DNA from 3 places in the Paraburkholderia sp. J41 genome. Region 3 is predicted to be linked to each of the others. Evidence: riboswitches for the same ligand, from Rfam matches in the RefSeq annotation. Region 3 holds a riboswitch; each other region holds the start of a gene.
The links. Region 3 has a riboswitch for cobalamin ahead of U5805_RS03500 (CbtB domain-containing protein). Riboswitches for the same ligand answer to the same signal wherever they lie in the genome.
Positions count from the first base shown of each region.

Region 1 (7,928 bases), on a different contig from region 3:
CAACACCCTGGCGGTTCGCGGCAAGGCATCGGCATGAATATCGCCTGGCATGCCTAAGCAAATGGCGTCGATCAGCCTCGATGCCAATGCTTCGATGCGTTCGCGCGTATCGCCCGCATGACGCCACGGCGCATCGCTCACTTGCGCGAGCAACGCGGGACGCGCGCCGCGCCACGGCGCGGCCCAATCCACCGTAGCGGGATCGAGCCCATGTTCGATTTGCAGGTCGCGCGCGATCGCGTCGATCAAACCGGCGTTCGCGCCCTGCCCGTCGGCGCACGCATAACGCCCGAGCGCGAGCAGCGTGTCGCGCCGTTGCACGCCTTGCGGCGATTCGCCGAACGTATGCAGGCCGTCGCGAATCTGCGCTTCCTTGAGTTCGCAAAGGTACGCGTCGGCGCGCGTGAGCAGATCGTCTTCGGCCGCCCGATCCTGCGGCGCGGCCAGGCTCAACTCCTCGTGCAGGCGATGCTCCACGAGGGTGGCGAGTATTGTCTTGCGCAGCAGTTTCGCGCGGCGCGGATCGACCATCAGCGCTTCGTAATACTCGTCCACCTGACGTTCGAGATCCTGCAACGGCCCGTAGTTTTCGGCACGCGTGAGCGGCGGCATCAGATGATCGACGATCACGGCCTGCGCGCGGCGCTTGGCCTGACTGCCCTCGCCCGGATCGTTGACGATGAACGGATAAAGATGCGGCAGCGGCCCGAGAATCATGTCGGGCCAGCAGGTTTGCGCGAGCGCGACGCTTTTGCCCGGCAGCCATTCCAGATTGCCGTGCTTGCCCACATGCGCGATTGCGTCGATACCGAACGCGTCGCGCAGCCAGAAGTAGAACGCGAGGTACGCATGCGGCGGCACGAGTTCGGCGTCGTGATAATTCGCGTAGGTGTCGTCGCCGCGCGATCGCGAAGGCTGGATGCCGACGAACACCTGGCCGCAGCGCCAGCCCGCGATCATGAAGCGCCCGCGCCGTACCGTCGGGTCTTGCTCGGGCGCGCCCCAACGCCCGATCAATGCGTTCTGCGCCTCCACCGGCAGTTGCGCGAAGCGCGCGCGGTAGTCGTCGAGCGAAAGACTTTGCCACGCGGGCCGCAGCGCGCGCGTGCCGGGGTCGTTGGTCACGCCTTGCGTGAGCGCCTGCATGAGCGCTTCGCCGTCGGCGGGAACGTCGGCCGTGCGATAACCTTCGTCGCGCAGCATGCGCAAGATGCCCACGACGGATGCGGGCGTATCGAGCCCCACGCCGTTGCCGATGCGCCCTTCGCTCGTCGGGTAGTTGGCGAGCACGAGCGCGAGCTTTTTCTTTTCGTTCGGAATCCTGCGCAATGCGCACCAGCGCCGAGCCAGTTCCGCGACGAATGCCACGCGTTCCTCGTCGGGCTGATAACGCACCACGTCCACTTGCGTATGCTTGCAGTGATACGCGAGTCCCTTGAAACTGATCGCGCGCGTAATCACGCGGCCGTCCACTTCGGGCAGCGCGATATGCATGGCGATGTCGCGCGAATTGAGGCCGTGATTGTCCTTGAGCCAGTCGTCGCGATTGCCGCCGCTCAGGATCACTTGCAGCACGGGCGCGTCGCCGGCGATCTCGATCGGCTCGGGATCGTCCAGCGACGAAGCCGCGAACGCCGTGGTGTTCAACACGAGCGCCACGTCATGCTCGGCCGCGAGCTGCGCGAGCACGTCGCGGCTCAGCGCGTCCTTGAGCGACGTGATGGCGAGCGGCAGCGGATTCATGCCGCGTTCGATCAGCGCTTCGATCAGCGCGTCAAAGGCCGCCGTATTCGCGGCCTGCAAATGCGCCTTGTAAAACAGCAGCGCGACCACGCTCGCGCCGGGCTTCCAGCGCGCGCGCCATGCGTCGATGGTCGCCACGTCGCGCTGCGGGCAATAAAGCGCGGCGGCAGGCAGCGCGACCGGCGGCGGCGGCTCCGTGCCCCAACCGAACGCGCGCCACGCCAGCGCGCGCAAAAACGACTCGGCGTTCGCCGCGCCGCCTTCGCGCAGATAGCGCCACAGCAAGCGGCAAAACGCGGGCTCGGCGCGGCTTCTCGCGATGAGATTCGGGTCTTCCTGCAAGTCGCCCGAAAACATCGCGAGCAACTGCGCGCGCCGCCCGGCAAGCGCGACCACCTGTTCGATGCCGTATGGCCAATATGCCTCGCCGCCCAGATGATCGACCACCACCACGCGCGCATGCTGCAACACGTCGTCGACATAAAAGTCCACCGAAGCGTTCTGCCGCAAATAGGTGACGTTCGCGAGCCGCACGGCCGGAAAGCCCTCGGGCAAGCGGGGCACGACGCTCGCGAGCAAGGCGAGCGTCGTGTCGGCGGAACTCAGCACGACGATTTCGGCCGGCTGCTGGTCGACGCGAACCACGCCTTGCGTGTCGTCGACGAAACCGCCCGGCGTGGTGCGCAGCAAATGCATCTCGCGGCCTCGTTACGTGCGTGGCGTGTGTGGCGTGTGTGGCATGTGCGGCGTGCGTGACATCATTGCGGCGCTCACTTCGCGGGCGTGGTTTGCGTTTGCGCGAGCGCGGCTTCGAACGCCGCTTGCAGCGCCGCGCCTTCGAGGTCCTCGCCGATCAGCACGAAGCGGCTCGCGAGCGGTTGCGCAGCGCTTTCCTGCGCATTCCAGCGGCGGTCGAAATAGCTGTCGAAACGGCGGCCCACGCCTTGAATCACGAGGCGCATGGGCGCGCCCGGCAAAGCGGCGAAACCCTTCACGCGATAAATCGTGTGCGCGTCGACGAGTTGCTGGAGCGCTTCGATCGCGGCGTCGCGCGAGGCGACCTGCGCGGCCACCACGACCGAGTCGAACTCGTCGTGATGATGGTCGGCGTCGTCGGCGGAACCATGGTGATCGTGACGCAGATGAATGCTTTCTTCCGATGCGGCTTCGAGCCCGAGCAGCGTATGCAGGTCGAGCTTGCCGTGCTGCGCGCGCACGATCTTCACCTGCGGCGGCAGTTCTTCGCGCAACTGCGCAACGAGCGCATCCTGCCCGGCTTCGTCGAGCAGATCGGTCTTGTTGAGAATGACGAGGTCGGCGGCGCTGAGCTGGTCTTCGAACAACTCGTGCAGCGGCGACTCGTGATCGAGATTCGGATCGGCACGGCGCTGCGCATCCACGGCCAGCGGGTTTTCCGCGAACTGGCCGCTTGCGGCCGCGGGCGCATCGACCACGGTCACGACCGCATCGACCGTGAACGCGTTGCGAATGGAAGGCCAGTTGAACGCCTGCACGAGCGGCTTCGGCAGCGCGAGCCCCGAGGTTTCGATCAGCACGTGGTCGATCTCGCCGCGACGTTCGAGCAGTTGCTCCATCACCGGAAAAAACTCTTCCTGCACGGTGCAGCAAAGGCAACCGTTCGCGAGTTCGTAAAGCTGGCCTTCGGTCTCGTTGCCGTTTTCATCGCAGCCTATGCCGCAGCCGCGCAGAATTTCGCCGTCGATACCGAGTTCGCCGAATTCGTTGACGATCACGGCCACGCGCAGGCCGCCCGCGTGACGAAGAATGTGACGCAGCAGCGTGGTTTTACCGCTGCCGAGAAAGCCCGTCACGATGGTGACCGGAATCTTGCGCATCTGCATGAAGTGCTCCTTCGGCGCCCGGCGAGGCCAACGTGGCGCGATGCGAATCTCGATCGTTCGAACCGGGAAGCGGCCTGCCAAGGCGCATGCGTTCGCGCGCGCCGAAAACGTTGCGCGCGCAACGGCACGGCGCTGCATGGCGCGGCGGCTTCCCTTGGGGACGAACGATTCCGATCGCTCTCGAACGCAACGCGGGCCACGCCCGCCGATCGCATGAAAGCATGAAAGTCACGGCTTCTACGCCGCATCCCCGCAGCGCGAATCCTCGTTTCTGGCCGGTATCCGGACTGACGATGCGCCGCCTCGCCTTCCCGCGCGAACGTCCTTGCGGGCGTTTCGCACAGTGGCTTCGTGAAAGCGGCTTGCGGCGTTCGTGCGATGCTTCGCTCGATTGCCGCGCTCGTTGTACCGTTGCGGGTGCAGTTCAGGTTGGCCGTGCCCGTGGCGGGATGGCTCCCTGATTCCCGTTTAACTGCGCGCGCCAGTTTGCGCGCGCGAGCACCAGAGTGCGTGCGAGTGTAGGCGCGCGAGGTTCCCGCGTCAAGGAAGCGCGCTGAAAGCCGGCGAGCGCTCGCGCGCGAAAGCGCGTGTGCTATCGTAGCGCGCAATTCGCGGGTTCCGCCGGGGTTTCACCGCGGCTTTACGAAACGCTTCCGCCCGCTTTGTCACGTCTTTATCCGCCTTCGCCGTGAATCGCGCCTTGTTTTCCGCTGTTTTCGCTTCGATGCCGGCCGACGCCGATGGCAGCGCCGCGCCGCTCGCCATCGGCATCGGCTGCCGGCGCGGCGTGACGCTCGCCCAACTGGAGGCGGCGGTGCAGGCGGCGCTTGGCGACTGGCCGATCGCGCGCGTGGCGGCGGTGGCGACGCTCGCCGCGAAAGCCGGCGAACCCGCGTTGCGCGAATTCTGCGCCGCGCATGCGCTCGCGCTCGCCGCCTTCACGCGCGAACAGATCGACGCAATGCCCGCGCTCTCGCCGCCCTCGCTCGCCGCGCGCGCGCGTCATGGCGTGGACGGCGTTTGCGAACCGTGCGCGCGGCTCGCGGCAAACGGCGGCCCGCTCGTGCGCGGCAAACTCGCGCTCGACGGCGTGACCGTCGCGATCGCGCTCAAGCTCACCTGAAATCACCCGACATCGACGATGAAAACCGATCCCGAATCGCACTTGCGCATGACCCAACGCCGCCGCGAAGGCCACGAGAAAAAGCAGGCTTCGGCGACGCTCGAAAAAGGTCTGTTGATCGTCAACACCGGCAACGGCAAGGGGAAAAGCACGGCCGCGTTCGGCATGGCCGTGCGCGTGCTCGGCCACGGCATGAAACTGGGCGTGGTGCAGTTCATCAAGGGCGCGCTGCATACGGCCGAACGCGATTTTCTCGGCAGCGTGGCGCATTGCGAATTCGTGACGATGGGCGACGGCTACACCTGGAACACGCAGAACCGCGACGCCGATATGGCCACCGCGCGCAAGGGCTGGAACGAAGCGAAGCGCATGATCGAAAGCGGCGAGTACGTCATGGTGATTCTCGACGAACTGAACACCGTGCTGAAGTACGACTATCTGCCGCTCGACGAAGTGCTTGGCGTGGTCAACGCGCGCGCGCCGCACGTACACGTGGTCATCACGGGGCGTCACGCGCCCGAAGCGCTGCTCGAAGCCGCCGACCTCGTCACCGAAATGCGCCTCGTCAAGCATCCGTATCGCGAGCAAGGCGTGAAGGCGCAAAAAGGTGTGGAGTTCTAAATGATTGCGTGCCCCGCGCTGTTCGTTAGCGCGCCTGCATCGGGTCAAGGCAAGACCACGCTCACGGCGGGTCTCGCGCGCTTGCATCGGCAGGCGGGGCGGCGCGTGCGCGTGTTCAAGACCGGGCCGGATTTTCTCGACCCGATGATACTGGCGCATGCGAGCGGCGCGCCCGTGCAGTCGCTCGATCTGTGGATGGTGGGAGAAGAGGCGTGCCGTGCGTTGCTGGCACAAGCCGCGCGCGAGGCGGATCTCATTCTGATCGAAGGCGTGATGGGTTTGTTCGACGGCACGCCGAGCAGCGCCGATCTCGCGCGCACGTTCGACGTGCCCGTGGCGGCCGTGGTGAGCGCGAAGTCGATGGCGCAAACGTTCGGCGCCATTGCGTTCGGCCTGGCGCATTTTCGCGCCGACGTGCCGTTTCATGGCGTAATGGCGAACCGCGTGGGCTCCGCGCGCCACGCGCAAATGCTCCAGGAAGCCTTGCCCGATGACGTGCGCTGGCTCGGTCACGTTTCGAGCGACGCGTTGCTCGAATTGCCCGATCGACATCTGGGCTTGCATCAGGCAAGCGAGATCGCCGATCTCGACGCGCGCCTCGACCGCGCCGCCGAAGCGCTCGCGCATACGTCGCTCGCGGAACTGCCGCCGCCCGTCGCATTCGAAGAACCGGCACGTGGCGGCGCCGTGCCGCGCCTGCTCGAAGGCCGCCATGTCGCCGTGGCGCACGATGCCGCGTTCTCGTTCGTCTACCCCGCGAACGTCGCGCTGCTCGAAGCCATGGGCGCGCGCGTGAGCCGCTTTTCGCCGCTCGCCGACGAACCCGCGCCCGCGAACGCCGACGCAGTCTGGCTGCCCGGCGGCTATCCCGAACTGCACGCGGCCGTGCTCGCGCGCAACGCCCGCAGCGCCGCCTCGCTGCGCGCACATTGTTCGGATTCCAAACCATTGCTCGCGGAATGCGGCGGCATGCTATGGCTGCTCGACGCGCTCACCGACGCGCACGGCCGGCGCACGCCGATGCTCGGCCTGCTGCCGGGCGAAGCGACGCTGCAAAAGCGTTTTGCCGCGCTCGGCATGCAGCAGCTCGAAAGCGTCGCGCACGGCGCGCTGCGCGGGCACACGTTTCATTATTCGCACGTGAGCACGCCGCTCGCAGCCGCGCTCACGGCGCGCAATCCGAACACCGGCGCGCACGGCGAAGCGGTTTATCGGCACGGCTCGATCGTCGCGACTTACATGCACGCCTACTGGCCTTCCAATCCGGCTTTCACGGCCGCACTCTTTCATGGCACAGCCTTTTGACGACGCCGGGCGCGCGGCGGTTTACCGCGCGATTTACGAGCGGCGCGACATGCGCCACTTCGTTCCCGGCCCCGTCGATCCGGCCACGCTCGCGCGCCTGCTCGACGCCGCGCATCACGCGCCGAGCGTGGGCTTCATGCAGCCCTGGCGCATCCTGCGCATCACCGATGCTTCGTTGCGCGCGCAACTGCAAGCGGCGGTCGAGCAGGAGCGGCTGGCCACCGCCGACGCGCTCGGCGAACGTCGCGACGCGTTCATGAAGCTCAAGGTGGAAGGCATGCGCGAATGCGGCGAACTGCTCGTGGTCGCGCTGATGGACCGGCGCGAGCCGCATATTTTCGGCCGCCGCACGCTGCCGGAAATGGATCTCGCCTCGGTGGCGTGCGCGATTCAGAACATGTGGCTCGCGGCGCGCGCCGAAGGGCTGGGCATGGGTTGGGTGTCGATTTTCGACGTCGACCAGGTGCGCGCGCTGCTCGGCATGCCCGTGGGCGCGAAGCCCGTGGCGATGCTTTGCCTCGGCCACGTCGATACGTTTTATCCGCAGCCGATGCTGGAAATGGAGCGCTGGGCGCAGCGCAAGGCGCTCGACGAGTGCGTATTCGAAAACCGCTGGCCCGAGCCGCCTAGTGAGGCATGACCGGCGTAACCGGCGTAATCGGCGTAATCGGCTGGATCGACCGCACGGCAGGCGCGGCGCCCGAGTCGCCAGCGTCGAGCTTCACGCGCCAATGCTGCGCGCCCGCCGTCGTTACGTCCGCGTTTGCGGGCGTCTTGTTTTCATCAGGCAACCGCGCGAGCGCGCTCGTCACGAGATACGGCAGCGCTTGTTGCGCGTCGGCGTTGCGGTCGCGCTTCACGGCGCTCACCTTGTAGACCTCGCGCCCTTCCGGCAGCGCGAAAAATCGCAATGTCAGCGTATGCACGTAAGGGTGCCCGAACCACGGCAACGCAGGGGCGGCGGCCGGCTCGCAGCCGCCGCGGCAATCGCCCTCGACAAAGCTCACGCCGGCGGGCCGCGTGGCCGACGACACCGAAACCAGATATCGCGCGGCCTCGGGCGCGCTTTCCTCGAAGCCGCGCTTCGCGAGTCCGGCGCGCAGCAGCGGTTCGGCCGGCGCCGGCTCGCCCGCATGGGCTTGCGCGGGCGCGGGCGCGGGCGCGGGCACGGGCACGGGCGCGAAGCGGTAGTTCGCGACGGCGGCGCTCGCGGCGGGCAGCACGCCCCGCGTGGCGAGATTGGTGGTCACGCCCGCGCAACCGGCAAGCGCGCC
Region 1 covers NZ_CAJMZE010000006.1:173,365-181,292, reverse strand. The annotation lists gene cobN (cobaltochelatase subunit CobN) at 1-2,439, opposite strand, end outside; gene cobW (cobalamin biosynthesis protein CobW) at 2,514-3,605, opposite strand; cobalamin riboswitch at 3,861-4,126, opposite strand; gene U5805_RS08500 (cobalamin biosynthesis protein) at 4,330-4,728, shown strand; gene cobO (cob(I)yrinic acid a,c-diamide adenosyltransferase) at 4,747-5,349, shown strand; gene U5805_RS08490 (cobyrinate a,c-diamide synthase) at 5,350-6,654, shown strand; gene bluB (5,6-dimethylbenzimidazole synthase) at 6,638-7,294, shown strand; gene U5805_RS08480 (DUF4136 domain-containing protein) at 7,281-7,928, opposite strand, start outside.
Region 1: another riboswitch for cobalamin. It lies ahead of cobW (cobalamin biosynthesis protein CobW); the one in region 3 lies ahead of U5805_RS03500 (CbtB domain-containing protein).

Region 2 (7,928 bases), on a different contig from region 3:
CGAGCCCGCGCACGCAACGAGGCGCGCGAGCGGATTCGCGCGCGTGTGAATCAGGCCGAGCGCGGCGAGCGCGTCGAGCACGCCGGGCATCGCTTGCGCGGGCACGTTCGGCAGCAGCAGGCCTTGCCACGGCGTGACGCGCAGCGTGCCGTCGCCGTGCGCTTGCGCGAGCGCGGCCAGCGCGTGCAGCGTGGAGGCATCGAGACGGCCGAGCGCGGGTTGCGCGCCCACGTAACCGCTGCCGTTCGCGTGCAACGCGTGCGCGCCGAGGCGCGAACCGGCATCGGCCGATGTGCTGCGTTTCGCGTCGATGCCGTGCTCATCGGGCGTCAGCGTAAAACCCGCGCGGGCGCGCGCGCGTTCGAGCAGCGCCTCGCGGTTCGGCACGTCGCGCATACGCTCGACGTTGGCGTGCTTATCGGCTTGGTTATCGACGAGGTTATCGGCGATATCGAGGAACGCATGCAGCAGCGCGCGCACCGTTGCGCGGATATCGCGCGCGGCCAGCGTGCCGAGCGGCGCATCGCAGGGGCATCCCGCGAGACCGAGCGCAAAGCGTGTTTCGTCGGCATGAGCCGCGTCGTGGCCGCGCGCCGCGAGCCAGATATCGTGCGGATGCGCGCGCTCCGCGAGCCGTTCGCCGCCGTCCAGCAGCAGCGCGAATTTCGGCGAAAGCGCGGCGAAACGCGGCTCGCTTCGCAGCATGTCGATGAGCGCGGCGGCGAGCGGCGTGGTGTCGAACGCGAGCGGATCGAGGCCGGCAAGCGGGCTTTGCATCACGTTGCGCAATTCGTCGGCGATGCAGGCTTGCGCGGGCGAATTCGCGGCGCCGATGCCGTCCGGCCCGAGCCCGGCTGCGATCAGCGCGGCGCTCAACGCGGCTTCCTCGCCCGCGCGCACGCCGCGAATCTGCACGTTGGCGCGATTCGTCAATTCGAGCACGCCGCTCGCGTGCGCGCGCGCGGCCTCGGCCAGCGCGCGGGCATGCGGCGCGCGCAGCACGCCGCCGGGCAGGCGGAGGCGGCAAATGCCGCCGTCGCGCGCGGCGACCACGCGCACGAGTCCGGGACACGCCGAAGGGCGGATCGCGGCATTAGCGTCGGCGGCCGACGCGAGAGAAGATTCGTGCTTCAAGGGCATGGCGCAAAAAGGCGTCGCGCAAGCGCGGCGCGCACTGCGCACGGTAGGGCACGGCGTGCGCGAGGCGGGCGCAACAGGCGGCTGCGGTACGGGCAAAACGCGAGTGCAACCCCCGGTACACCCCGCCCGGATGGGTTCGCTCAATGTTCGGCCGGCAGGTCTCCTGGCTCGCAGGTCGTGGGCCGCATCGGCCTTCCCGGTAAAACCAGTGGCTCGGGTGGATGCGGTCTCGCTGCTCACAGTCGCGGGGGCGGCCACAGCTTCGCTGTGTTCCCTTTTCAGCTTTCGGGCTTTTCAGCCCGGAAAGCGCCGGCGGAAGCGGTATTATGCCCGTTTTCATGCGCGCTCCGGCCGCCGGGCGGTTTGCGCGCGCGAGGCGGCACGGCAAGAACGGAGAACGAATGCAGGGCAGGCAGGCGTGGCTGACGGTGATCGGCATTGGCGACGATGGTTACGCGGGACTCGCGCGCGAGGCGCGGCGGGCGCTTTTCGAAGCGTCGATCGTGACGGGCGGCGCGCGGCATCTCGCGATGCTGCCCGCGCGCGTGCGCGCGCGGCGAGAAGCGTGGCCGCAGCCGTTCAGCGTGGAGGCGCTGCTCGCGCATCGCGCGTCGCGCGCGAACGTATGCGTGCTGGCGAGCGGCGACCCGATGCTGTTCGGCGTGGGCGCGACGCTCGCGCGTCATGTCGGGCCGGGCGAGATGCGCGTGCTGGGCGCGCCGTCTTCGCTTTCGCTCGCGGCGGCGCGTTTGGGCTGGGCGTTGCAGGACGTCGCGGCCGTTTCGCTCGTCGGCCGCCCGCTCGACGCGCTGCGCCGCCATCTTTACGCGCGCTCGCGCGTGCTGGCTTTATCCGCCGACGGACACACGCCCGCCGCGCTCGCCGCCTTGCTCGTGCAAGCCGGTTTCGGCGCGACGCGGCTCACCGTGTTCGAGCATCTGGGCGGCGCGCTCGAGCGCCGCGTCGAGGGCCGCGCCGACGCCTGGCATGGCGATGAAGCCGCGGCGCTCAATCTCGTCGCGTTCGAATGCGCGAGCGACGCGCCCGCCGCCGCGCAATCGTGGAGGCTCACGCCGGGCCTGCCCGACGACGCGTTTCGCCACGACGGCCAGCTCACCAAACGCGACGTGCGCGCGCTCACTCTCGCGCGCCTCGCGCCCACGCCGGGCGCGCTGCTCTGGGACGTGGGCGCGGGCAGCGGCTCCATCGGCATCGAATGGATGCGCGCGCACGCGGCGTGTCGCGCGATTGCGATCGAGGCCAATGCGGAGCGCCGGCGCTTTATCGAACACAACCGCGCGGCGCTGGGCGTGCCCGGCTTGCAGCTCGTGGCGGGCCGCGCGCCGGCCGCGCTCGCGGGACTCGCCGCGCCCGACGCCGTGTTCGTCGGCGGGGGCGTGACGGCGGCCGGCGTGCTCGAAGCGTGCTGGGACGCGCTCGCGCGCGGCGGGCGGCTCGTCGCGAACGCGGTCACGGTGCAGAGCGAAGCGGCGCTGGTGGCATGGCGCGCGCAGCACGGCGGTACGCTCACGCGCATCGGCATCGGCGAGGCGGAACCGCTCGGGCGCTTCGATACGTGGCGCCAGGCGCTGCCCGTCACGCTCTACGAAGCCGTGAAGCCATGACGGCGCGCGTTCTGCTGCTGGGCGGCACCGGCGACGCGCTCGCCATCGCGCGCACGCTCGCCGCGCCGCATGTGTATTCGCTCGCGGGTCTCGGCCGCGTGCCCGCCGATCTCGCGTGCAATGTGCGCGTGGGCGGTTTCGGCGGCGCGCCGGGGCTCGCGCGTTATCTCGCGGAGCAACGCATCGCGCTCGTGTTCGACGCCACGCATCCGTATGCCGCGCGGATCAGCGCCAACGCGGCCCAGGCGTGCGCGCGCGAGAAAGTGCCCTATTGGGCGCTGCGGCGCGCGCCCTGGCAGCCGCAGCCCGGCGACGACTGGCGCATGGTCGACGACTGGCGCGGCGTCATGGAGGCGCTCGCGCCCTTCGCGCGGCCGCTGTTCACGCTCGGCCGCGAGCCGCTCGCGCATTCGCACGACGTGCCCGCGCATCAGCATTGGACGATTCGTTGTCTCGAAGCGCATGCGGGACACGCCCGCGCGCGCGTGATCGACGCGCGCGGGCCGTTCACGCTGGAAGGCGAGCGCGCGTTGTTCGAGGCGCGGCGTATCGACGTGATCGTCAGCAAGAACAGCGGCGGCGCGGCCACGCAAGCGAAACTCGCGGTCGCGCGCGAAAAGCGCTTGCCGGTGGTGATGATGCGGCGTCCGCCGCTGCCGCCCGCGCAACGCGAATTCGAGTCGGCGCAAGACGCGATTCGCGCGCTTGCCGCCTTCGGCAACACGGAAAGGATTCAGGCATGACGGTTTTCTTTATCGGCGCGGGGCCGGGCGATCCCGAACTCATCACCGTGAAAGGGCAGCGCCTCGTGCGCGCGTGCCCCGTGATTCTCTACGCGGGCTCGCTCGTGCCGCCCGCCGTGCTCGAAGGCCATCGCGCGCACAAGGTCGTGGATACCGCGCCGCTTACGCTCGACGAAATCGTGGCGCTGCTGGAGGATGCGCATCGGCGGGGTTGGGACGTGGCGCGCGTGCATTCCGGCGATCCCTCGCTTTATGGTGCGATCGGCGAGCAGATCCGGCGTTTGCGCATGCTTGGGATTCCTTATGAAATCGTGCCGGGCGTGACGGCCGCCGCCGCGTGCGCCGCGGCGCTCGGCAGCGAACTCACGCTGCCCGGCATTTCGCAAACGCTGATTCTCACGCGTTATGCGACCAAAACCTCGATGCCCGCGGGCGAGTCGCTCGGCGACCTCGCGCGTCACCAGGCGACCATGGCGATTCATCTGGGCGTGCGGCATATCGGCCGTATCGTCGACGAATTGAAGCCGCATTACGGCGAAGATTGTCCGATTGCCGTGATTTATCGCGCGAGCTGGCCCGACGAGGAGCGCGTGATGGGCACGCTCGCCGATATCGCGGCGAAAGTGCAGGCCACCGACATCGAACGCACGGCGCTCATTCTCGTGGGGCGCGTGCTCGCGGCGGAAGGTTTCGCCGATTCGACGCTCTACGGCGCGTCCAAACGATAAGGCTCAGGAAAGCGCGCGCAGATGCGCGCGCAAGGCGTCGACTTCGCCCTCGGCAAACGGCTTTTCAATGGCCTCGTGCGTTTGCTGCCAGAGCGGAAACGCCTTCGCGAGCAAACGATGGCCTGCGGGCGTGAGACGCAGCAGGCGGTTGCGCTTGTCCTCGGGATCGGGCTCGATCGTCACGAGGCCGCGGCGCTCCAGCGGCTTGAGCGCCGCGGTGAGCGTTGTGCGGTCCATCGCCAGCAACGACGACACGGCTTTCATGGGCGGCGGCTCGGGCCGGTTCAGCGACATCAGCAGGGAAAACTGGCCGTTCGTGAGATCGAACGGGCGCAACGCCTCGTCGAAAATGCGCGCGAGATTGCGCGCCGCGCGCTGCATGTGCAAACACAAACAGCAATCGCGCACCAATAGCGTGGTTTCGAAGGGCAGTTTTTTCTCGCGTGCCATGTTGCAATTATGTTGATATCAACCTATTGTGTCAAGGCATGACGGGCGACATGCCGTTGCCCGCGAAATCGTACGGAGGAAGCATGAGCGATCAGACTTTTCTCGCGATATTTCTGGGCTCGAAAGACCCGGCGCGCATGAAGGCATGGATGGCGCAGCCCGAAGCGGAACGGCAGGCGAAGGAGAAGGCGGGCATTGCGGCGTGGCATGCGTGGGTAGAGCGGCACAAGGCGGCAATCGTCGAGATGGGCGGACCGCTCGGCAAGACCCGGTCCATCGGCGCGCAGGGCGTCACGCAGACGTCGAATCTGCTGGCGGGCTTTACGGTCGTGCGCGCGGCTTCGCACGAGGCGGCCGCGAAGATGTTCGAGAACCACCCGCATTTCACGATGTTTCCCGGCGAGGCGGTCGAGGTCATGCCGGTGCTGGCCATTCCCGGCGCGTAACGGGAGAACGGGAGAATGGGAGAATGGGAGAACGGGAGAACGGGAGACGCTCATGAAACTGTACGGTTTTCCCGGCACGCGCGCGCAACGCGCGCTGTGGGGTCTCAAGGAAGTCGCGGCGGACTTCGACTACGTGTCGGTGAATCTGCTCGAAGGCGAGCATCGGCGGCCCGAATTTCTGCGCATCAATCCGGCGGGCAAGGTGCCGGTGCTGATCGACGGCGACCGCGTGATTCCCGAGTCGGCGGCCATCGTGCTGTATCTCGCGGAAAAATATCCCGAGAAGGCGCTATTGCCCGTGGATCTCGAAGCGCGCGCGCAGGCGTATCGCTGGACGATGTTCGCCGTCACGGAACTGGAGCAGCCGTTGTGGCGCATGACGCGGCACATGGGCCTGTATCCGCCGGAAAAACGCCTGGCCGCCGAAAAAGAACTGGCGCGCGAGGATTTCGTCGCCATGGCGTCGATTCTCGACCAGCATCTCGAAGCGCGCGAGTTTATCGTCGGCAACGCGCTTTCCGTCGCCGACTGCGTGACCGTTTATCTGATGGACTGGGCCAACGAGCTGCATCTGCTCGACGGCTTTGCGCGTTTGACGGCCTATATGGAGCGTCTTTATGCGCGGCCCGAAGCGCCGCAGCGCATTGCCGAGGCGCAGAAGGCGGCGTGAAAGACAATCGGCCGGATCGCCGCGAGGCGCTCCGGCCGGCCGGTTTAGTCAGGATGCCGAATTATTCGCCGGCGTGCCTAATGCGCGCGTGCGTGCTCGTGATCGATATGCGCGCGCGGCTGCGTCGCCGCGCTCACGGCCGCGAGCACGATCACGTTGACGAACAGCGCGAGAAAGCCGATGTTCACGTCCTTCACGGCGTCGGGGGCGAACGGCAGCAGTTGCGCCACGCTCAGCTTCATCAACGTAATGACGACGACCACGAGCACGCCCGCGAGAATGCCGCAGAATGCGCCTTGCTTCGTCACCCGGTTGCGCGCGGCGAGACTGCACACGAGCGCCGGAAAAAGCTGCGTGACGAAGTTGTAGCCCATGAGCAGCAACGCAACGATGGTGTCGCCGCCGCGCAGCGTGAACGCCACGGCCACGAGCGCGATCACCGGCACGAAATAGCGCGCGAGCCGCGCCACGCGCGCGTCGTCGGCGTTCTTCATGAGGCCGCCGCGATACACGTCGTTGGCGATCAGCGTGGAAGCGGTGGTGAGGATCATCGAACCCGGCACGAGCGCCGTGAGCACGCCCGCCGCGCCGATCACGCCCACGAACCACGGGTCGAAGGTTTGCAGCGAGAGGCGGAACAGCGAGAGGTCGATGTCGCCGCCCTTGAGGCCCGGCACCTTGAGCACGGCCGCGAATCCGCAGAAGAACACGAACAGCAGGATGAGCTGATACAGCGGCAGGATCGCGGCGTTGCGGCGGAAAATGCGCTCGTTCTTCGCGGTGTAGATCGAGCCGAACGTATGCGGCCACATGAAGAAGCCGAGCGCCGTGAGCAGCACGGTGGACTGGAACCACGCCACGCTCTGGCCCTTGGGCGCGAACGTGAGGAAGCCGGGCCTGGCCGCGTCGATGGCGCGGAACATTTCGCCGAGACCGCCGTAATGGTGGATCGGCAGATAAATGCCGAGAAACACGGCGATGGCGAGGATCATCGTGTCCTTCACGACCGAATTCCACGCGCAGCCGCGCACGCCCGAAACGATCACGTAGGCCGTGACCACCACGGCGCCGATCCAGATCGCGGCCGTGGACGACACCGCGCCATACGACGCGGTGGCCACGATGATGCCGAGGCCCTTGAGTTGCAGCACGAGATACGGCACGAGCGCGAGCACGCCCACGCACGCGACCAGCACGCCGAGCGCGGGGCTTTGATACTTGCTCGCGAAAAAATGCGGCTGCGAAAGCAGGCGATGCTGCTTGGCGTAGCGCCACACGGGCGGCAGCATCCAGTACGACAACACATAGGCGAGCGTGCCGTAGCAGAGAATGTAGTAAGTGGGCGCACCCTTGCCGTAGGCGAAGCCGCTGCCGCCGAGGAAGGTGAACGTGGTGTAGATTTCGCCCGCCATCAGCAGGAACACGAACGCCGTGCCGAAGCTGCGCCCGCCCACCGACCACTGTTCGAGGTTCATGTCGTGGCCGCGCCGCGCGCGCATGCCGAGCCAGAGCGCGACCACCGTGATCGCGACGATGATGACGAGCGCGCTCATGATCGCACCTCGTCGGCCGGTTCGAGCGGCAGGCGGTTGACCGGATCGAGCTTGTAGACGAGCCCCATGATGACGGCGGTCAGCACGACCCACGCGACGATCCACGCCAGCACGAGCGGCATGCCGAATACGAGCGGTTCCGTGCGATTGACGAACGGCACGCCCAGCAGAATGCCGATGAAGGGCAGGGCGGCGAGCAACCTCAGTGACATGGCAACTCCTCTTTCGTATGGAAGAAAAGAAACGTCGCGCCTGGGTGCGAGGCAACCTACTCTATGCTTGCGAACGCGCCCCGTAAAGACGCCAAAATTACCGAGGGCGGCGGAAAGGCATGGTGCGACGCCGCATGGAGCGGCCGTCCGGCCACATTGCGGGCGGCGTCGGAAAGACGCCGTGCGCTCATGGCGCGAGCCGTTCCAGTTACACTTCACGCAGCCGATTTTCGCGCGGGCCACACCGGAACGTCTCCATGATCGAAAGCCTCATTTCAGACATCCTGTTCGGGTTTACCGGACTCATCAGCATCATCAATCCCATTGGCATTGCCTTTGTTTTTCTCGACCGCACCACCAC
Region 2 covers NZ_CAJMZE010000006.1:189,521-197,448, forward strand. The annotation lists gene cobG (precorrin-3B synthase) at 1-1,134, opposite strand, end outside; cobalamin riboswitch at 1,276-1,469, opposite strand; gene cbiE (precorrin-6y C5,15-methyltransferase (decarboxylating) subunit CbiE) at 1,542-2,765, shown strand; gene U5805_RS08560 (cobalt-precorrin-6A reductase) at 2,762-3,508, shown strand; gene cobM (precorrin-4 C(11)-methyltransferase) at 3,505-4,236, shown strand; gene U5805_RS08570 (MarR family transcriptional regulator) at 4,240-4,686, opposite strand; gene U5805_RS08575 (hypothetical protein) at 4,770-5,132, shown strand; gene U5805_RS08580 (glutathione S-transferase family protein) at 5,185-5,802, shown strand; gene U5805_RS08585 (sodium:solute symporter) at 5,880-7,355, opposite strand; gene U5805_RS08590 (DUF3311 domain-containing protein) at 7,352-7,567, opposite strand; gene U5805_RS08595 (MarC family protein) at 7,825-7,928, shown strand, end outside.
Region 2: another riboswitch for cobalamin. It lies ahead of cobG (precorrin-3B synthase); the one in region 3 lies ahead of U5805_RS03500 (CbtB domain-containing protein).

Region 3 (7,928 bases):
TCGAAGATCAACAGCGCGCCGTGCGCGTCGCAGGCTTCGCGCAGCGCGCGCAGGAACGCCGGATCGGCCGGAATCACGCCGCCCTCGCCCTGCACCGGCTCGACGATCACGGCGCAGGTTTGCGCGCCGATCGCCCGCCTTGCCGCCGCGATGTCGTTGTACGGCAGATGCACGATGCCTTCGGGGCGCGGGCCGAAGCCTTCGGAATATTTGGGCTGGCCGCCCACGCTCACGGTGAAGAACGTGCGGCCGTGAAACGACTGCGTGAAGGAAACAATTTCGGCCTTTTGCGCGCCGTGGCGGTCGAACGCGACGCGGCGCGCGAGCTTGAGCGCGGCCTCGTTGGCTTCGGCGCCCGAATTGGCGAAGAACGCGCGATCGGCGAACGTGAGCGCCGCGAGTTGCTTCGCGAGGCGCAGCACCGGCGCGTTGGTGTAGCCGTTGCCGATGTGCCAGAGCCTGGCCGCCTGCTCGTGCAGCACGCGCAGCAACGCGGGATGCGCATGACCGAGCGCCGTGACGGCGATACCGCCCGCGAAGTCGATGTAATCGCGGCCTTCGGTGTCCCAGACGCGCGAGCCTTCGCCTCGATCGGGCACGAACGGCGCGGGCGCGAACACCGGCACCATGACTTCGTCGAAGGTCTTGCGGCTCACGGTCGTGTCGTTCATGGCGGTTCCTTTCAGCGTGGTCGGGCCGGCGCGCGCGTCGCGTGCGCGCCGATAACCTGTGCAGTGTAGGCAAGCTCGCCGCAAACTTCTTGCGCAGGTGCGACACGTTTTGTCGTCCGCGCGATGGGGTCGGCGCGGGGTCGGCGCGGGGTCGGCGCGGGGTTGGCGCGCAGTTTGCACGACCGTGGGGCGCGCATGCTGCGCCGCATCGAACACGGCGCAAACGTCGTTCGGCGTATTCAGCCACGGCCGGGCGCGTCCGGCTGCTGGCGCTCGATCCAGTTGCGCCGGTCCTCGCGCGGCGTCACGCCGAAGCGCTCGCGGTACGCATTCGAGAAATGCGCCGCCGACGCGAAACCGCACGCGAGGCTGATCTGCACGACCGACTGACTCGTGCGCTGCAACAGCGAGCGCGCCTTGGCGAGCCGCAGGCCGAGATAGTATTTCGCCGGCATGGCGTTCAGATACTGGCGAAAAAGCCGCTCCAACTGCCGCCGCGACACGCCCGCGAGCGCGGCGATTTCATCGCTCGTGAGCGGGTCTTCGATATTGGCTTCCATGAGCTTGAGCGCCTCGTTCAAACGGGGATGCCGCTCGCCCGGCGCCGTCACGAACGGAATGCGCTGGCGCTCCTCGCCGCTGCGCAGCGTGCTCGCGCCGAGCGCGTCGGCGATGCGTTCCGCGAGTTCGGGGCCGTGGTCGCGGCCGATCATCGCGAGCATGAAGTCGAGCGTCGCCTGGCCGCCCGCGCAGGTCGCGCGGTCGCGGTCGATCTCGTAGATCTGCTGCGTGACGATGCTGCGCTCGAAGCGCTCCGCGAACTGCTGATACGTTTCCCAGTTCGCGGCCACGCGATAGCCGCTCAACTGCCCCGCCAGCGCGAGCCACCACGCGCCGTGATGAATGCCGATCACACGCGGCGTGCGCGGCGCGATGCGCGCGAGCGCGGCGAGACAGCCCTGCTGCTCCGCGAACGGCCGATGGCCCTCGCTCACGACGACGAGCCAGTCGGGCGTTTCCTCGAAGCGCGGGTCGAAGCGCTCGTCGAAGGCGAAATCGGCGGCCCATTGCGCGCCGCCCGCGAGCGGCACCGCGCGGCCGTCCCACGAGCCCACGCGCCAGCGGTACAGCGCGCGGCCGTCGATCTCGTTGGCGAGATTGAGCGCGTCGACGATCGGGCCGACACCCGACATCGACACGGGCGGCAACGCGACGATCGCCACCTGCGTCGTGCCGGAGGACGCGCGCGCGGGCGAGGCGGTAGAGCAAACCATCGGCGAAACGGCTCCCGAACGCCGCGCTTACTTGAGGCTGCCCGACAGAAACTGGCGCAGCCGCTCGCTCCTCGGGTTCGCAAAGACCTCCGCAGGCTGGCCTTCCTCTTCCACGCGGCCTTGATGCAGGAACATCACATGGTTCGACACGTTGCGCGCGAAACCCATTTCGTGCGTGACGACGATCATCGTGCGGCCTTCCTCGGCGAGCTTTTGCATGACCTTGAGCACTTCGCCCACGAGTTCCGGGTCGAGCGCGGACGTCGGCTCGTCGAACAGCATCACGTCGGGATGCATCGCCAAGGCGCGCGCGATCGCCACGCGCTGCTGCTGCCCGCCCGAGAGATGCGAGGGATACTGCTTCTCCACGCGCGGCGCGAGGCCCACTTTCTCCAGATACGTGCGCGCGCGTTCGGCGGCTTCCTGGCGCGGCACGCCCAGCACGTGCAGCGGCGCTTCCATCACGTTTTCGAGCACGGTCATGTGCGACCACAGATTGAAATGCTGAAACACCATCGCGAGCTTGGTGCGAATGCGCTGAAGCTGCCGGTGATCGGCCACCTCGAGGTCGCCGTGGCGGCCAGCCCTCGTGCGCACCGGTTCGCCGTCGACGACGATCTCGCCCGCGTTCGGCTTCTCCAGAAAGTTGATGCAGCGCAGGAAGGTGCTTTTGCCCGAACCGCTCGCGCCGATGATGCTGATCACGTCGCCCTTTTTCGCGTCGAGCGACACGCCCTTGAGCACTTCGTTGTCGCCGTAGCGCTTGTGAATGTCGCGCGCGACGAGCGTGCTCGCGCCGTCTTGCGGTGCGTTTGCCGCCGCGGGTTTCGAAGATCCGGCCATGCTCGTCCCCTTCCTGTTTCCGGTGAAGCCAGCCCAAACGATACCGGCGAAGGCGAGACTTTACACCGCGAGCGCGTAAAAAAAACGCCCCGGCGAGGCGGGGCGTTCTCCGACGGCGCAGGCGGTGAAGCGCAGCCCGGCGTGATGCGGCGCCTGTTCGCGCGGCCGCGCTCGCACAACGCCGCGCCAGGCGTTATCGAGCTTTATCGAGCCTTAACAGCGCTACCAGGCGTTAGCAGGCGTACCAGGCGCATCCAGCCGCTATCAGGCGTTAGCAGGCATCCCGACGAAACGCCCCGCCGCTCCCCGTCACCGAACGGCCGTTTCGCGCCGACTACGCAACGCGCGGGCGCCGCACGCCGCCTGCACGGGCGCGCGTATCGAAAAGCCGTTCGGCCATGGCGCCGAACGCGAGGCCGATGGTCGTCCACAAGATCGCCTGCATGCCGATCGACACCGCGCGAAACTTCCACAGAAGCACGGCCGGGAACGCGGCGGGCACTTCGTCGATCGCCGGCAGCGCGAGCTGGATCGCGCCGATCACGACGACGAACAGCGCGAGCGCCGCAATCGACGCGTTCCAGCCGCCGAGCTTCGGCGCCAACGCCGCGCGCACCTTGAGCGAGAACACCGAAACGGCAAGGGAAATCGCGATCATCAGGAAAAAGAGCCCGGTGCGGTAGCCGATGGTCTCCGGGTCGCCGACCGAAGGCGGATTCGCCGGATATTTGATGTCCGGCACGAGATAGATCGCCACGAACGCCGCGAGCGCGAGCCACGCGGAGAGCGCGCGCGCCGGCAAACGCCCCGCGCGGCCGTGCGCGAACGCGAACACGAGCGCGAACAGGCCGCCGACGGAGGCGCCATACACCATCACGCCCGTAAAGAGGCCGTAGCCCGACTGCGTGGCGCGGCTCACGAGTTCGGGCTCGGGCGGCTCGCCCTTCGCGGCGTCGGCCTTTTGCTCGAACGAAATGGCCCGATCGACCTGCGGCTCGCCCGCGATCTTCGCGAAGCCGAACGTGAGCAGTCCCGCGGCGATGCCAGCCAGCATCCCGCGCATCAACAGCTTGCCAACCATGTCAGCTCCCGTTCAGTGGCAAGGAAAGCCGAGCAGATGGCGGCCGTCGTGGACGAACTCGTGGACGTACATGCCCGGAAAGATCGACGTCGCGCCCTGTTCCGCACCGACGAAGTAGAGCGCGAGCAGCAGCATGAGGCCGCCGAACGCGGCCCAGGGGAGGATCTCGCGCAGCGGAATGGGCGCCGGCGCGGCCGGGGCATGCTGCAAGGGCAAAGAGGCTTCGGACATGATGACTTCTCCTGGGGTTGCGCGCCCCGTTAGTCGTGATTGCGTTGAAGGTACACGACGCGCGGGTCTGACTTCCGTTGCGGCGCGAATCCGGCGAGTGATCGCAGGACCGGCGGCAACGGTTACAGTGGCGCGACCGCGCCGGAGTTGCACCGGCTTCCGCGTGTCGTGAGCCCTGTATTCTACGCGCTGCGGCGAAGCGACGCGGTCGCGCTGGATTCGACGGAGAAAAATTCGGAATGACGACGATGGTCTGGCTGGTGAGCCACGCGGCAAACGCGGCGCTGCGCGCGGGCACGTTCGCGGTGACGGCGCGCGAGGATGCGCACGAAGCGCATGAAGAGTCGGAGGCGCATGAAGAAGCCGAAGCGCTCGATGCGCGTTCGGCGGCGGCAATGGAAGCCTGGCGCGAACGCTGGCTCGCGCGAATCGGCCGTTCGGCGCGCGTGATCGCCAGCCCTGCCGCGATCGCCGTGGCGACGGCGCGCGCGGCCGGTTTCGCCGCCGCCGGCATCGAACGCTCGCACGCGCTCGCCGAAGCCGGTTTCGGCGCATGGCAAGGCCGCCGTCTCGCCGATATCGCGCAAGAAGCGCCCGACGCGCTGGCGGCCTGGACGCGCGACGCCGCGTTCCGTCCGCCCGGCGGCGAGTCGTTCGACGACGTGCGCGCACGTCTCGGCGCGTGGCTCGATGCGCTCGCGTCGCAGTCGCCATCATCATCGTCATCGTCGCCGTCATCGCCCTGTGAAACGGTGGTCGCGTTCGCGAGCGCGAGCGTGCTCCGCGCGGCGATCCTGCATGCGCTCGAAGCGCCGTCGGCGAGCTGGCGCGCCATCGAAATCGCGCCGCTGGACGTGGTGCTGCTGCGCCGCGCGCGCGAAGGGTGGGTCTGGGTCGCGCACCCCGCGTGAGCGCCGCCTGCGCCGCCTGCGTCCCTTGGAGCCGCCCTACTCCAGGCCCAGTTGCGCCTTGATCGCGGGCAGCATGTACTGCACGGCGGCGCGCCCTTCGGCGACGGCCGGCCCCGCGCGGTGAAAATCGAAAATGCCCATGCCGCCCAGACGCGGCTGGATCAGCACGTCGGCGGGTTCGCCCGCGAGGCGGCTGCGCGTGATGCGCACCTGCATGATGTCGATGCTTTGCGCGATCGAACTCAGCATCGAAGGCGCGCGCGCGCTGGGCGGCGGCGCCACGCGCACGTCCACGCCGCCCGCCGGGCCAGGCGCCGCGGGCTGAAGCCAGCCCGGAAAGCGCTTGCCGTTGCGGCGCATGAGCGGCGCGGGCACGGGCGCGGCGGCATCGGGCGCCGCGCCCGCTTCCACCGGCACCGTGCGCGGCACGGTGTCGATCGCGCCGCCCAGGTCGCGGCCGTTCAGAATGTCGTGATTGAGGTCGATGGCGATCACGGTGTCGGCGCGCATCGCGCGCGCGGCCGAAACCGGCACCGGGTTGCTCAGCCCGCCGTCCACGAGCCACACGCCGTCGTGCCAGATCGGCGTGAAAATGCCGGGAATGGCGATGGAGGCGCGCACCGCGTCCACCACGCCGCCCTCGCGCAGCCAGACTTCGCGGCCCGTGTCGAGTTCGGTGGCCACGGCCGCGAACGGCACCTTGAGGTCGTCGATGGCGCGGCCGTTGAACTGTTGCGCGAACAGGTCGATCACCTTGCGCCCGCCCAGCAGGCCGCCCGAAAACCGCAGGTCGAGCAAGCGCACGACGGTCTGCCAGGTGAGCTTGCTCACCCAGTCTTCGAGCCAGTCGAGATCGCCGTTCGCGTACACCGCGCCCACGAGCGCGCCGATGGAGGTGCCGCACACCACGTCGGGCTTGATGCCGGCTTCCTCCAGCGCGCGGATCGCGCCGATATGCGCCCAGCCGCGCGCGGCGCCGCCGCCGAGCACGAGCCCCACGCGCCGCGGCCGCCGCCGATGCGTCACCATGCCGGCCTCGCTTCGCCCCGCGCGGCGGCGATGTCGGAACGGCTCAATGCCCGCGCAGGACGTCGGAGCGCGAAGTCGTCGAAACGCGCCCGTCCGGGCCGAAATGCACATTGAAATACGCTTCGGGCGTCACGCCCCCTTCTTCCCACTTCCAGCTCCACACCGTCTCCTTCTTTAAACGGTAATACGCCACCTGGCCCGGCTTGCCGAGCCGTTGCCGCACCGCGTCCTCGCTCATGCCGAGGCGGATCTGCGCGAAGTTCTGCGCCGTGAGCGCCTGCGTGACGGCCACGAGCCGCCCGTTCGCGCCGACGTCGACCATCCACGTCTTGAGGCCCGCCGGACCGCGCGGATATTCGAGCCGCCGGGAGCCGTCCTCGAACACGCGCTCGGTCTCCGGCCGGCCCATTTGCGCACGCACCTGCTCGAGCGTCGAGACGCCCGGCGTGAGGCCCTTGAGCCGGAGCGCGTCGGGCTTGATCGAATCGAAGACGGTCTTGAGGGCTTGCCACATGCGGTCGGTCGAGAGGAAATCGGCGCCGTCGCGGCCGCAGCCGGGGAGCACCACGAGCACCACGAGCGCGCAGCAAGCGAGGGCGGCAAAGGCGCGGCGTTCGAAGCGCAATCTCATGAGCCTGCAACGATATCGGCGAGAAAAAAACCCTGCGCGCGGAGCGGCTCGCGCGCTACGTCCCCACAATGTACCGTCAATGGCGCGTGCCGTGCGATTTCGCGGGCAGTATGAGCGATATGGGCGATACGAGCGATACGGGCGATACGCGCGGTTCGTGGTTCGCGGTTCGCGGCAACGCCGATGCCGATGCCGATATTGCCACCGGCGCCAAGAGCGATCCCACGGCGCGACCTGTAACCACGCGGCCGGCAGGGACTCCCGGGCGCCGCCAGCACGAACGAAGGCGCTTTGGCACAATGGGCTCCGCCTTGCGGCTGCCCCGCGGCGTCGAATGCAACGCCTTGTTGCGGCAGCCGCGCCCTCCTACCCCGCGCAGAACGCCATGATCCCCTTTTCCGTACTCGATCTCTCGCCCATTCCGGCCGGCTCGCACGCCGGCGTCGCGCTCGCCAACACGCTCGACCTCGCGCGGCACGCCGAGCGCCTGGGCTTCCATCGCTACTGGCTTGCCGAGCATCACAACATGACGGGCATCGCGAGCGCGGCCACCTCGGTCGTGATCGGCCACGTGGCGGGCGGCACCAGCACGATCCGCGTGGGCTCGGGCGGCATCATGCTGCCGAATCACGCGCCGCTCGTGATCGCGGAACAGTTCGGCACGCTCGAAGCGCTCTATCCGGGCCGCATCGACCTCGGTCTTGGCCGCGCGCCCGGCACGGATCAGACCACGGCGCGCGCGCTGCGCCGCGACCTGCAAGGCAGCGCCGACAGCTTCCCCGACGACGTCGCCGAGTTGCAGCGCTACTTCGCCGCGCCGGTGGAAGGCCAGCGCGTGCGCGCGGTGCCCGGCGCGGGGCTGAACGTGCCGATCTACATTCTCGGTTCGAGCCTTTACGGCGCGCAGCTCGCGGCGGCGATGGGCCTGCCGTTCGCGTTCGCCTCGCACTTCGCGCCCGATCATCTGCTCACGGCGCTGCGGCTCTACCGCTCGCAGTTCCGCCCATCGGCCACGCTCGCCAGGCCGCATGCGATGGTGGGCGTGAACGTGTTTGCCGCGCCCACGAACGAGGAAGCGCGCTTTCTCTTCACCTCGCTCGAACAGCAGTTCATCAACCTGCGGCGCGGCACGCCGGGCCAGTTGCCGCCGCCCGTCGACAAGGTGGCGGCGAACGAGTTCGAACTCGCGGGCGTGCAGCATTCGCTCGCCTGCTCCGTGATCGGCGACAGCGAGACGGTGCGCGCAGGTCTGGCATC
Region 3 covers NZ_CAJMZE010000002.1:342,578-350,505, forward strand. The annotation lists gene U5805_RS03480 (aspartate aminotransferase family protein) at 1-671, opposite strand, end outside; gene U5805_RS03485 (GlxA family transcriptional regulator) at 911-1,945, opposite strand; gene U5805_RS03490 (ABC transporter ATP-binding protein) at 1,973-2,788, opposite strand; gene U5805_RS03495 (CbtA family protein) at 3,123-3,869, opposite strand; gene U5805_RS03500 (CbtB domain-containing protein) at 3,882-4,100, opposite strand; cobalamin riboswitch at 4,143-4,305, opposite strand; gene U5805_RS03505 (histidine phosphatase family protein) at 4,340-5,011, shown strand; gene U5805_RS03510 (patatin-like phospholipase family protein) at 5,048-6,037, opposite strand; gene U5805_RS03515 (hypothetical protein) at 6,084-6,554, opposite strand; gene U5805_RS03520 (LLM class flavin-dependent oxidoreductase) at 7,057-7,928, shown strand, end outside.